Regions from separate parts of the Mesorhizobium sp. M0088 genome, predicted to be linked through region 1. Evidence: predicted binding sites of a transcription regulator. Region 1 holds the regulator's gene; the other holds the start of a gene.
The links. Region 1 encodes PhoB, which activates phosphate uptake and scavenging genes when phosphate is short. Its sites were predicted from a motif close to TGTCATNNANCTGTCAT; they were not measured.

Region 1 (5,290 bases):
GCAGATCACCTGGATGAACAAGCTCAAGACCGAGGGCGCGATGGCCGAGCACTTCAACAGCGGCCTGTTCACCTACGGCGCCTCCAGCCGCCCGGAAACCTCGGGCATGGGCGTGGCGATCATCGGCTCGTTTTATATGATGGTAATCGTGTTGCTCCTGGCGCTGCCGATCGGCGTCGCCGCCTCCATCTATCTGGAGGAGTTTGCCAAGAAGAACCGTTTCACCGACCTTATCGAGGTCAACATCAATAATCTGGCAGCGGTGCCGTCAATCGTCTTCGGCTTGCTCGGCCTCGCGGTGTTCATCAATTTCCTGGGCATGCCGCGCTCCGCCGCTTTCGTCGGCGGCCTGGTGCTGACACTGATGACGCTGCCGACGATCATCATCGCGACGCGCGCCGCACTTGCCGCGGTGCCGCCGTCGATCCGCTCGGCGGCTCTCGGTCTTGGCGCCTCCAAGATGCAGATGGTGTTCCAGCACATCCTGCCGCTTGCCGCACCCGGCATCCTCACCGGCACCATCATCGGTCTAGCGCGTGCGCTCGGCGAAACCGCGCCGCTGCTCTTGATCGGCATGGTCGCCTTCGTCGCCGATCCACCGACGACGCCTTTCGATCCGGCCACCGCGCTGCCGGTGCAGATCTATATGTGGGCGAACGAGGCCGAACGCGCCTTCGTCGAGCGCATGTCGGGCGCCATCATCATCCTGCTCGTCTTCCTCATGGCCATGAACATCACCGCGATCGTGCTTCGGCGTCGGTTCGAGCGGCGCTGGTAGAAAAAAGGCATTTTGGTATGAACATCATGACCGAACAGTCCCTTGAAAACGCAGTGGGCGATAAGATGAACGCCAAGTCGAACGAAGTGATCAAAATGCGCGGCGACAAGGTCGGCGTGTTCTATGGCGAGAAGCAGGCGCTGTTCGATGTCAATCTCGACGTCCGCCTGAATCAGGTGACGGCGCTGATCGGCCCTTCCGGCTGCGGCAAGTCGACCTTCCTGCGCTGCCTCAACCGCATGAACGACACCATCGATTCCGCGCGGGTAACCGGCAAGATAACGCTCGACGAAGAAGACATCTACGACAAGAACATCGATGTCGTCGAACTCAGGGCGCGCGTCGGCATGGTGTTCCAGAAACCCAATCCGTTCCCCAAGTCGATCTACGAGAACGTCGCCTATGGCCCGCGCATCCACGGATTGGCCAAGCGCAAGGCCGACATGGATCAGATCGTCGAGTCGAGCCTGAAGAAGGCGGCAATCTGGAACGAGGTGAAGGACCGTTTGCAGGAACCTGGCACGGGTCTTTCCGGTGGCCAGCAGCAGCGTCTGTGCATTGCACGCGCCATCGCCGTGTCGCCCGAGGTGATCCTGATGGACGAACCGTGTTCGGCGCTCGACCCGATCGCCACTGCTCGCGTCGAGGAACTGATCGACGAACTGCGCCAGAACTATACGATCGTCATCGTCACCCATTCGATGCAGCAGGCAGCGCGCGTGTCGCAGCGCACCGCGATGTTCCATCTAGGCTATCTGGTCGAGGAGGGCGCCACCGACAAGATGTTCACCACCCCCGACGACAAACGCACCCAGGACTACATCACCGGCCGGTTCGGCTGAGCTCAGGCATATGAGGGACGAAGATCATGGGTGAACATACCGTTGCATCTTTCGATGAGGATCTGGAGCAGATCAGCCAGCTGATCCGCGACATGGGCGATCTCGCCCGCTCGATGGTCAGTGGCTCGACCAAGGCTTTGCTCAATTCGGACAATGCGCTGGCGCAGCGCGTGGTTTCCGATGATGCCATCATGGATGCACGCCAGCGCGAGCTGGACGATCGCGCCATCACGCTGATCGCCAAGCGCCAGCCAATGGCCAACGATCTGCGTGCGGTGGTCGGTTCGATCCGCATGGCCGGCGACCTCGAGCGCATCGGTGACCTTGCCAAGAACATCGCCAAGCGCGTCGGCACTGTCGGGCTGAGCGTTACGCCGCACGACCTTTCGCATTCGATCGACGCGATGGCGCAGCTGGTGCTGATCCAGGTGCAGGGGGTCGTCGACGAGTATGCCGCCGCTGACGCGGCTGCGCTTGCCACGCTCAGAAACAATGATGAACGCATCGACGTCAAATACACCTCGGTATTCCGCGAGCTGCTGACCTACATGATGGAAGATCCCCGCAACATCACGGCGTGCACGCACCTGTTGTTTTGCGCCAAGAACCTCGAGCGGATCGGCGACCACGTGACCAACATCGCCGAAAATGCCTACTATGTTTTGACCGGCACGCAGCTGCCAGCCAATCGTCCGAAGCAGGACGAGACGGCAATGTCCGCGCCAGCGGCATAACAGGGGTGACCAGCCGATGATCGCACCACGCATCATGGTGGTGGAGGATGAGGAGCCGCTAGGCGTGCTGCTCCGCTACAATCTTGAATCCGAAGGTTACCAGGTCGAGGTGGTGACGCGCGGCGACGAGGCCGAAATCCGGCTGCAGGAGAACGTTCCCGATCTTCTGGTGCTCGACTGGATGGTGCCTGCGGTTTCGGGCATCGAACTCTGCCGGCGCCTGCGAATGCGTCCCGAGACCGAGCGGCTGCCGATCATCATGCTGACCGCGCGAGGCGAGGAAAGCGACCGCGTGCGCGGCCTGTCGACCGGCGCCGACGACTATCTGGTCAAGCCCTTCTCGACGCCGGAGTTCATGGCCAGGGTCAAGGCGCTGCTGCGCCGGGCCAAGCCGGAAGTGCTGTCCAGCGTGCTGAAGGTCGGCGATATCGTGCTCGATCGCGAGTCGCACCGTGTCTATCGCAAGAAGAGCGAGATCCGGCTTGGGCCGACGGAATTCCGCCTGCTCGAATTCATGATGCGCCATCCAGGCCGCGTGTTCTCGCGCAGCCAGCTGCTCGACAATGTCTGGGGCGAGACGATCTACATCGACGAGCGCACGGTCGACGTGCATGTCGGCCGGCTGCGCAAGGCGGTCAACAATGGCCGTATGCCTGATGTCATCCGCACGATCCGTGGCGCCGGATACGCCATCCGAGAGGACTGAACTCCCTCGTTTGAACTCACGCCACGTTCTTGCCGCCGAAACCGGATCTTGCCTGCACGCCCGGCGCAAAAATCTCCTGATCGACGAAGATCAGCGCCCGCATGGCGCAGCCTTCGCGGATCAGCGGCAGTTCGTTCGGCTCGGTGTCGAAGGAAATCGATTTGGAATGCTGGCCGCCGGCGGTCTGGGCAATCGCTTGCCGCAATGCCGGCTCGATCAGGTCGAAGGCGGCGGCGCTGACACCGACCATGGCGACCGGCGCCGGATCGATCAGCGCGAACAGGCTGCCGAGGCCGTAGCCGAGCGCTTCGCCGGCCTTGCGATAGGCTTCCCGTTCGGGTCCGTCACCTTCGCGGGCCGCGGCAGCCAGGGCGCGCATGTCGGCGTCGCTGACATCGGCAACGGGTTCTGCATCCTCGCCCATCTGCCTGGCGTTGCGCCAGATGGCGTAATTGCCCGCATAGGCTTCGACGCAGCCGCGCCGTCCGCAGCGACATAGCGCGCCGTTCGGCCGATGGATCATGTGGCCGAATTCGCCGCCCGAAGAATGGGTGCCGGTGAACAATTCACCCTTCAGCACCAGTCCCATGCCGATGCCGTGCGACAAAAGGATAGCGATGAAATCGTCGCGGTAACGATCGGGGTCGCGCCAGCGCAGCGCCACCGCCATCATGTTGCAGTCGTTCTCCATTATGGCAGGGATGCCGAACTCGTCTTCGAATATGTCAGCGAAGGCGATGTCGGTGTGCGGCGTGATCGGCGACCACAGCATGGCGCGGGCACGGGTGTCGGTGATGCCCTGGATGGCCAGCGCGATGCGGGCGATGCTGCGCACGTCCAGGTCGGGATCTGCCAGGCGGCGCCGCACGATGGCCGTGCATTCCCCGATCAGCGACTCGCGCGACATCGTCAGCGTGTCCAGCCGGCGCTGTTCCTCGGATATCACCTGGCCGGCATAGTCGATGACGGCGACGGAGAGGAAGTTCAGCGACAGCACCACGGTCATTACCGCGGCCGCTTCCGGATTGAGACTGAGGCCGACCTGCGGCCGGCCGCGTTTGAGCGAGCCGGCCTCGCTCGGCTTGCTTTCGGTCAGGATGCCTTCGACGATCAGGTCGGATGAAATCGCCGAGATGGTCGAATGGCTGAGGCTTGTGGTCGCGGCGATCTCGGTTCGCGACGGCTGTCCGGCGCGGCGCACTGCCGCGATCACCATGGCGCGGTTGCGGCGGCGCAGATCGTCGTGGCGGATTCCGACCGACATGTTCTTTCATATCCTCCCGGTCGCCGCGGTTCCTCCTGCCCCTGGAACGCTGTCGGTGACGCCGGTAAATACTGGCAGAAGCTGCACGCCGTGTCATTTATTTATTCCGAGACTCGAAAAAAACTCGAAATGACATCAAAATCCATCAGAATCGATGTTGACAGCGTTCGGGCGTTGGCCCAGTATTTTTTCGAGGCTCGAAAAAATAGAGCCTCTGTGCCGGCCCTCGGGTCAGTTTGGTCGCGCCATACGCGGCGCAGGGAGGATAATATGAAAAGATTCACGGCCGCCATCCTGGCGGGTGCCGCCATGTCGCTGACGCTCGCGTCTGTCGCGCAGGCGAAGGACAAGGTTGTCGGCGTTTCGTGGTCCAACTTCCAGGAAGAACGCTGGAAGACCGACGAAGCCGCCATGAAGACGGCGATCGAGGCCGCCGGCGACAAGTACATCTCCGCCGATGCGCAGTCCAATCCCGGCAAGCAGCTTACCGATGTCGAAAGCCTGATCTCGCAGGGCGCTAATTCCCTGATCATCCTGGCGCAGGACGCTTCGGCCATCGGCCCGGCCGTGCAGAAGGCGCTGGACGAAGGCATTCCGGTCGTCGGCTATGACCGGCTGATCGAGAACAAGGACGTCTTCTATCTGACCTTCGACAACAAGGAAGTCGGCCGCATGCAGGCCCGCGAAGTGTTCAAGGTCAAGCCGGAAGGCAACTACGTCTTCATCAAGGGCTCCGGTGCCGATCCCAATGCCGACTTCCTGTTCTCGGGCTCGATGGAAGTGCTCAAGGAAGCCATCGACAGCGGCAAGATCAAGAATGTCGGCGAAGCCTACACGGATGGCTGGCTGCCCGCTAACGCCCAGAAGAACATGGAACAGTTCCTGACCGCCAACGACAACAAGGTCGACGCGGTGGTCGCGGCCAATGACGGCACTGCCGGTGGCGTCGTCGCGGCGCTGACGGCT
Region 2 (5,290 bases), on a different contig from region 1:
CCTCGGCGGACGTCAATCTCAACTTCGCCTTCCTGTTCGGCGACAGCAAGCACATCGTGGTCGATGCCTCGGCGGTCGAATCGAACAACCAGCTCGAAGTCGTGCTGGTACTGGACAACACCGGCTCGATGGCCGGCGCGCGCATGACGGCGCTGAGGACGGCGACAAAATCGTTGCTCGACACGCTCGAAGCGGCGAAATCGCCGACGCGCAAGATCCGCGCCTCGCTGGTTCCTTTCGTGACGGCCGTCAACGTCAATGGCGACGGCTTCGACCCGTCCTGGATCGACATGGACGGCAAGTCCTCAACCAACGGCGTCAATTTTCCCGACATCGACGGCAAGCGGCCGAACCACATGGCGCTTTTCAAACAGCTCAAGAAGACCGGATGGACCGATGCCGGATGGAATGGCACCGGATGGAAGGGTTGTGTCGAGGCGCGGCCAGGCGCTTACAATATCTCCGACACGCCACCCGACACGGCCAAGCCCGACACGCTGTTCGTGCCGTACTTTGCACCGGACGATCCCGAAGACGCCCAAAAGCCGTCTGGCTCCTATGGCAATTCGGATAAATACTACAACAACTCCTATCTCAACGATGTCAGCGACAAAACCAGGCTTGCCCAGTCGGGCATCAACATCCTGGGCATCGATCTCAGCAACCTGCTCGGCAATCTCATCGAACTTCTGTCGCCCGATGACAGGGCTGCCAGGGAAAAGATCGCCAAATATGTTGCGCCCGCCAAGGAACTCATCACCGAGATCGGCTCTCCCATCACTATCGGTCCGAACCGTGCGTGTCCGACCCCGGTGGTCCCCCTGACCGACGATTTCGACAAGCTGCGCAAGGCTGCCAGTCAGATGACCGAGTGGAACGGTTCGGGCACCAATGTCTCCGAGGGCCTGTCATGGGGTATGCGGGTGCTGTCGCCCGCCGAGCCCTACACCGATGGAGCGCCGTGGAAGACGCCAGGCATCAGCAAGATCGTGCTGTTGCTCACCGACGGCGAGAACGTCGTCTATGGCGCCAGCCAACAGCCGACGAAATCTGACTACACATCGTATGGTTATCTGGCCGGCGGCCGTTTCGGATCAGATAACCAGACGACCGCTGCGCGCAATGTCGACGGCTGGACCAAAAACGTTTGCACGCAATTGAAGAACGAGGGCGTGCAAATCTACACCATGGTGCTGCAATCCGACACCGCAGCCAACCGCGCGCTTTACAGCGCCTGCGCTTCTGATCCGAGCGGCTATTATGCAGTTAACGATCCGACCAAATTGCCGGACGTTTTCCAGCAGATCGCCAACAAGTTCTCGAAGCTGCAATTGACGAACTGAACGCGCGATCCGACACAGACGAGCCTGAGGGATCGTTGGGCTCAACTCGTATGGGCGACAACTTTGTCCTTGTCGACCGTTTCGGGGAAGAAGTCAGGCGCTGCCTGACGCTTGCCGAACATCATATCGTACTGCAGCAGGCGGAAATCGCGGATCGCCGGATCGATCTCCTTCTGCCGCGCCCAATCGGGGGTGGCTTCGCCAGCCGGCGTCAGCAGAAGATTGCGGTCGACGACACGGTAGCGTTCGCTCATCTCGCCCAGGAAGCCGGTGTAGTATGGATGGCTGATCCCGGCCGTTTTCAGGATATGATAGGGCAGGAAGGCTGGGCTGACGGCACCCATCTGCTCAGCCGGCCCGGTGCGGTTCGACCAGATGACCAGCGGCGTCTCGTGATGCTCGAGAGCAGCCTCGGGCGACGCTTCCTTGCGCGGCGCGACGTTGTCCTTGAGGAAGCCGGTTTCGACATAGACCGGCCCCAGCGGCGGCAGATGGTCGCCGAAGAAGGCGATTACGGTGGGGCGGGAGCGTTTCTTGGCCCATTCGACGAGGCGTTCGAGGCCGCGATCGGCATCGGCTGAGCCCTCGGCGTAGCTGAGTAGCGATTCGCGCGCCCACTGGCTGATCGGCGCCTGCACCTTATGCGTGGGATTGTAATAGCGGTTCGGCTCGTAGGGACCGTGGTTTTGCAGGCTGACCGCAAAGAAGAACACCGGCTCGTCGCTGGCGTCGGCCTCGCTGATGATCTCGTCGGTCATCGCCGCATCCGATGCCAGTGGCCCGCGCTTTTGCATTGGCGGCAGCGTCTCTTCCGACTTGAAATCGTTGAAGCCGAAATCGGCATAGACCGCGCCACGGTTCCAGAACCAGTTGGTGCCGGGATGGATGGCGCGCGCCCGGTAACCCTGGCTCTTCAGGAAGGTCGCGAGCGAAGGCGTCGGCGTGCGCACATATTGCTGATAGGGGATGCTGCCTGCCGGCAGGAACGCGTTGGAGAAGCCGGTCAGCGCCTCGAACTCGATATTGGCGGTCATGCCGCCGAACTCCGGCGAGAACATCGAGCCCGAGCGCAGCGCCCGCACATTGGGGATTGGATCTGGCGTGATGGTGACGCCAGGCAACTTGGTCGGATCCCAGAAGGATTCGCTCATGACGATGATGATGTCCGGCTTCTCGGCCGGCACCGAGGCGGTCACATCAGGCCTGGCTATCGCTGCGATCGCCTTGTCGGAATAGCCCGGCGGCGCCGAGACATGCGCCATCGGCACGTTGAGGGCAAAGGCCAGCGCAAAGCCGTTGGAGGCATAGTTTTCCTTCTGGTCCCACATGATCGGGATGATCTGCAGCCGATCCCTGGTCCAGGAGAAGGTGGCGTAGTCCATGATCGAAACGAAGAAGGCGAGCAGCGGCACTGCCAGCGTCAGCCGCGCAAGGCGCCCCTTGCGGCTGAGTGCGGGAACCTTGCGGCGCCATAGCCGCCAGCCGTAGACGAGCAGCGACAGGCCGGCGACGATGCCGACGACCATGGCAAGCGCGGTCATCGGCCGTTCGCGTACCAAAAGCGGCAGCAGCGCGAAGATCTGGCGGGCATAGAGGAAATCGGTCGGATAGAGCGGATCGCCGAGATAGTGCGACTTCTGGTGACCGACGAAAGCAAGCGACAAGGTCAGCGGCGCGACGATCATCAGGCTCTGGTGGCTGCGGCCGAGCACCGCATCGAAGCCGATCAGGAGCAGCGCAAACACGACGATGGTGGTCCAGCCCGGCTTGAACGGCTGCAGGAAGAAGGAGATGGTTCCGGCAAAGTCGCCGCGCACGATCAGTTCGATGGCAAACACCAGGATAGCGGCGATCGCCAGGCTGATCAGCCCATAGCGCACGACCGGCCATCTCCTGCCCGGCAGATAGCCGGTGGAGGGGTCGTCTTCCAGGAACTGTGGCGCGGCCTTGCCGGTGCGTTTGTAACTCTTTGCCACTTTAACTTCCCCACCCGGCGACAAGCACGTCACTCGATTGTCATGGAATTGTCACGCAAAGCTAGCGCCTGTAACGGAAATAAGAAGAGCCAGCAAACGAATCGTGAGCGGTTTTCATCAGGAGTGATCGCCAAAAACCCTTTCGCAACAGGCACTCGGCGGACGAGGCTGCCGCCGGGCAGGGTCGAACCGGGCTTGACTTGGCGCCCCGCCATGCGTCACAGGCAAGAAAAACCCGTCTTCAGGCAAGCAAAACCAGCCCTTTGGAGCCCTCGCATGGCCGTTGCATTCACCTTTCCCGGACAAGGCAGCCAGGCGGTCGGCATGGGCAAGGATCTCGCCGACGCCTTCCCCGAAGCGCGCAGGGTCTTCCAGGAAGTCGACGATGCGCTCGGCGAAAATCTGTCGGAGCTGATCTGGGAAGGGCCGGAAGAGACGTTGACGCTGACCGCCAACGCGCAGCCGGCGCTGATGGCGGTGTCGCTGGCCGCGATCCGGGCGCTGGAATCGCGCGGCTTCTCGCTGAAAGGCAAGATCGCCTATGTCGCCGGTCATTCGCTGGGCGAATATTCGGCGTTGGCCGCTGCCGGCTTCGTTTCGGTTGCCGATGCCGCCCGGTTGCTGCGCATACGCGGCAATGCCATGCAGGCGGCGGTGCCGGCCGGCGAGGGCGCCATGGCGGCGATCATCGGATTGGAACAGGCCGATGTCGAAGCCGCTTGCGCGGAAGCCGCCAAAGGCTCTGTCTGCCAGATCGCCAACGACAATGGCGGTGGCCAACTGGTCATCTCCGGCGCCAAGGCCGCGGTCGAACTGGCCGCGAAACTGTGCACCGAGAAAGGCGCCAAACGCGCGCTGATGCTGCAGGTGTCCGCGCCCTTCCATTCCGCGCTGATGGCGCCGGCCGCGAACGTCATGGGCGAAGCCCTGGCCGGCGTGGCAAAGAACGCGCCGGTGGTTCCCGTCCTCTCCAATGTTACGGTCAGCCCGACCAGCGATCCAGACGAGATCGCCCGCCGCCTGGTCGAACAGATAACCGGCCGCGTGCGTTGGCGCGAGACGGTGGAATGGTTCGGCGCAAACGGCGTCACCACGCTTTACGAGATCGGCGCCGGCAAGGTGCTTTCAGGATTGGCGCGGCGCATCAACCGCGATGTCGCCACCGCGTCGGTCGGCACCGCGGCTGACGTCGAGGCGGCCATGGCGGCGCTTGCATAAAGCGTCATTTGATCCCATCCCTGTAAAGGGTGTTCTCTTCTCAATCAGGAGACAAAAATGTTCGAATTGACTGGCCGCAAGGCGCTCGTCACCGGCGCATCCGGCGGCATCGGCGAGGCGATCGCCAGGATGTTGCATGCGCAGGGCGCGATCGTCGGCCTGCATGGCACCCGCGTCGAGAAACTGGAAGCGCTGGCTAGCGAGCTTGGCGACCGGGTCAAGCTGTTCCCGGCCAATTTGTCCAACCGTGAGGAGGTCAAGGCGCTCGGCCAGAAAGCCGAAGCCGATCTCGAAGGCGTCGACATCCTGGTCAACAACGCCGGCATCACCAAGGACGGCCTGTTCGTGCGCATGTCGGATGCCGACTGGGACAGCGTGCTCGAGGTCAACCTGACCGCCGTGTTCAGGCTGACCCGCGAACTCACCCACCCGATGATGCGCCGCCGCCATGGCCGCATCATCAACATCACCTCGGTGGTCGGCATCACCGGCAATCCCGGCCAGACCAATTACTGCGCCTCAAAGGCCGGCATGATCGGCTTCTCCAAATCGCTGGCACAGGAGATCGCCACCCGCAACATCACCGTCAACTGCGTCGCTCCGGGCTTCATCGAATCGGCGATGACCGACAAGCTCAACGACAAGCAGAAAGAGGCGATCATGGCGGCGATCCCGACGCGGCGCATGGGCACCAGCGTTGAAGTCGCGTCCGCCGTCGCTTATCTCGCCTCCAACGAAGCCGCCTACGTCACT

Region 2: the regulator PhoB is predicted to act here: its motif matches at 3,358-3,374, upstream of NKJ67_RS29970 (LTA synthase family protein).

What each region holds. Positions count from the first base shown of each region.
Region 1 is NZ_JAMYUI010000013.1:32,779-38,068, forward strand. Features, by position in the region: gene pstA (phosphate ABC transporter permease PstA) at 1-778, shown strand, start outside; gene pstB (phosphate ABC transporter ATP-binding protein PstB) at 796-1,620, shown strand; gene phoU (phosphate signaling complex protein PhoU) at 1,647-2,354, shown strand; gene phoB (phosphate regulon transcriptional regulator PhoB) at 2,371-3,060, shown strand; gene NKJ67_RS16875 (ROK family protein) at 3,077-4,324, opposite strand; gene xylF (D-xylose ABC transporter substrate-binding protein) at 4,595-5,290, shown strand, end outside.
Region 2 is NZ_JAMYUI010000031.1:41,046-46,335, reverse strand. Features, by position in the region: gene NKJ67_RS29975 (pilus assembly protein TadG-related protein) at 1-1,343, shown strand, start outside; gene NKJ67_RS29970 (LTA synthase family protein) at 1,385-3,343, opposite strand; gene fabD (ACP S-malonyltransferase) at 3,596-4,537, shown strand; gene fabG (3-oxoacyl-[acyl-carrier-protein] reductase) at 4,595-5,290, shown strand, end outside.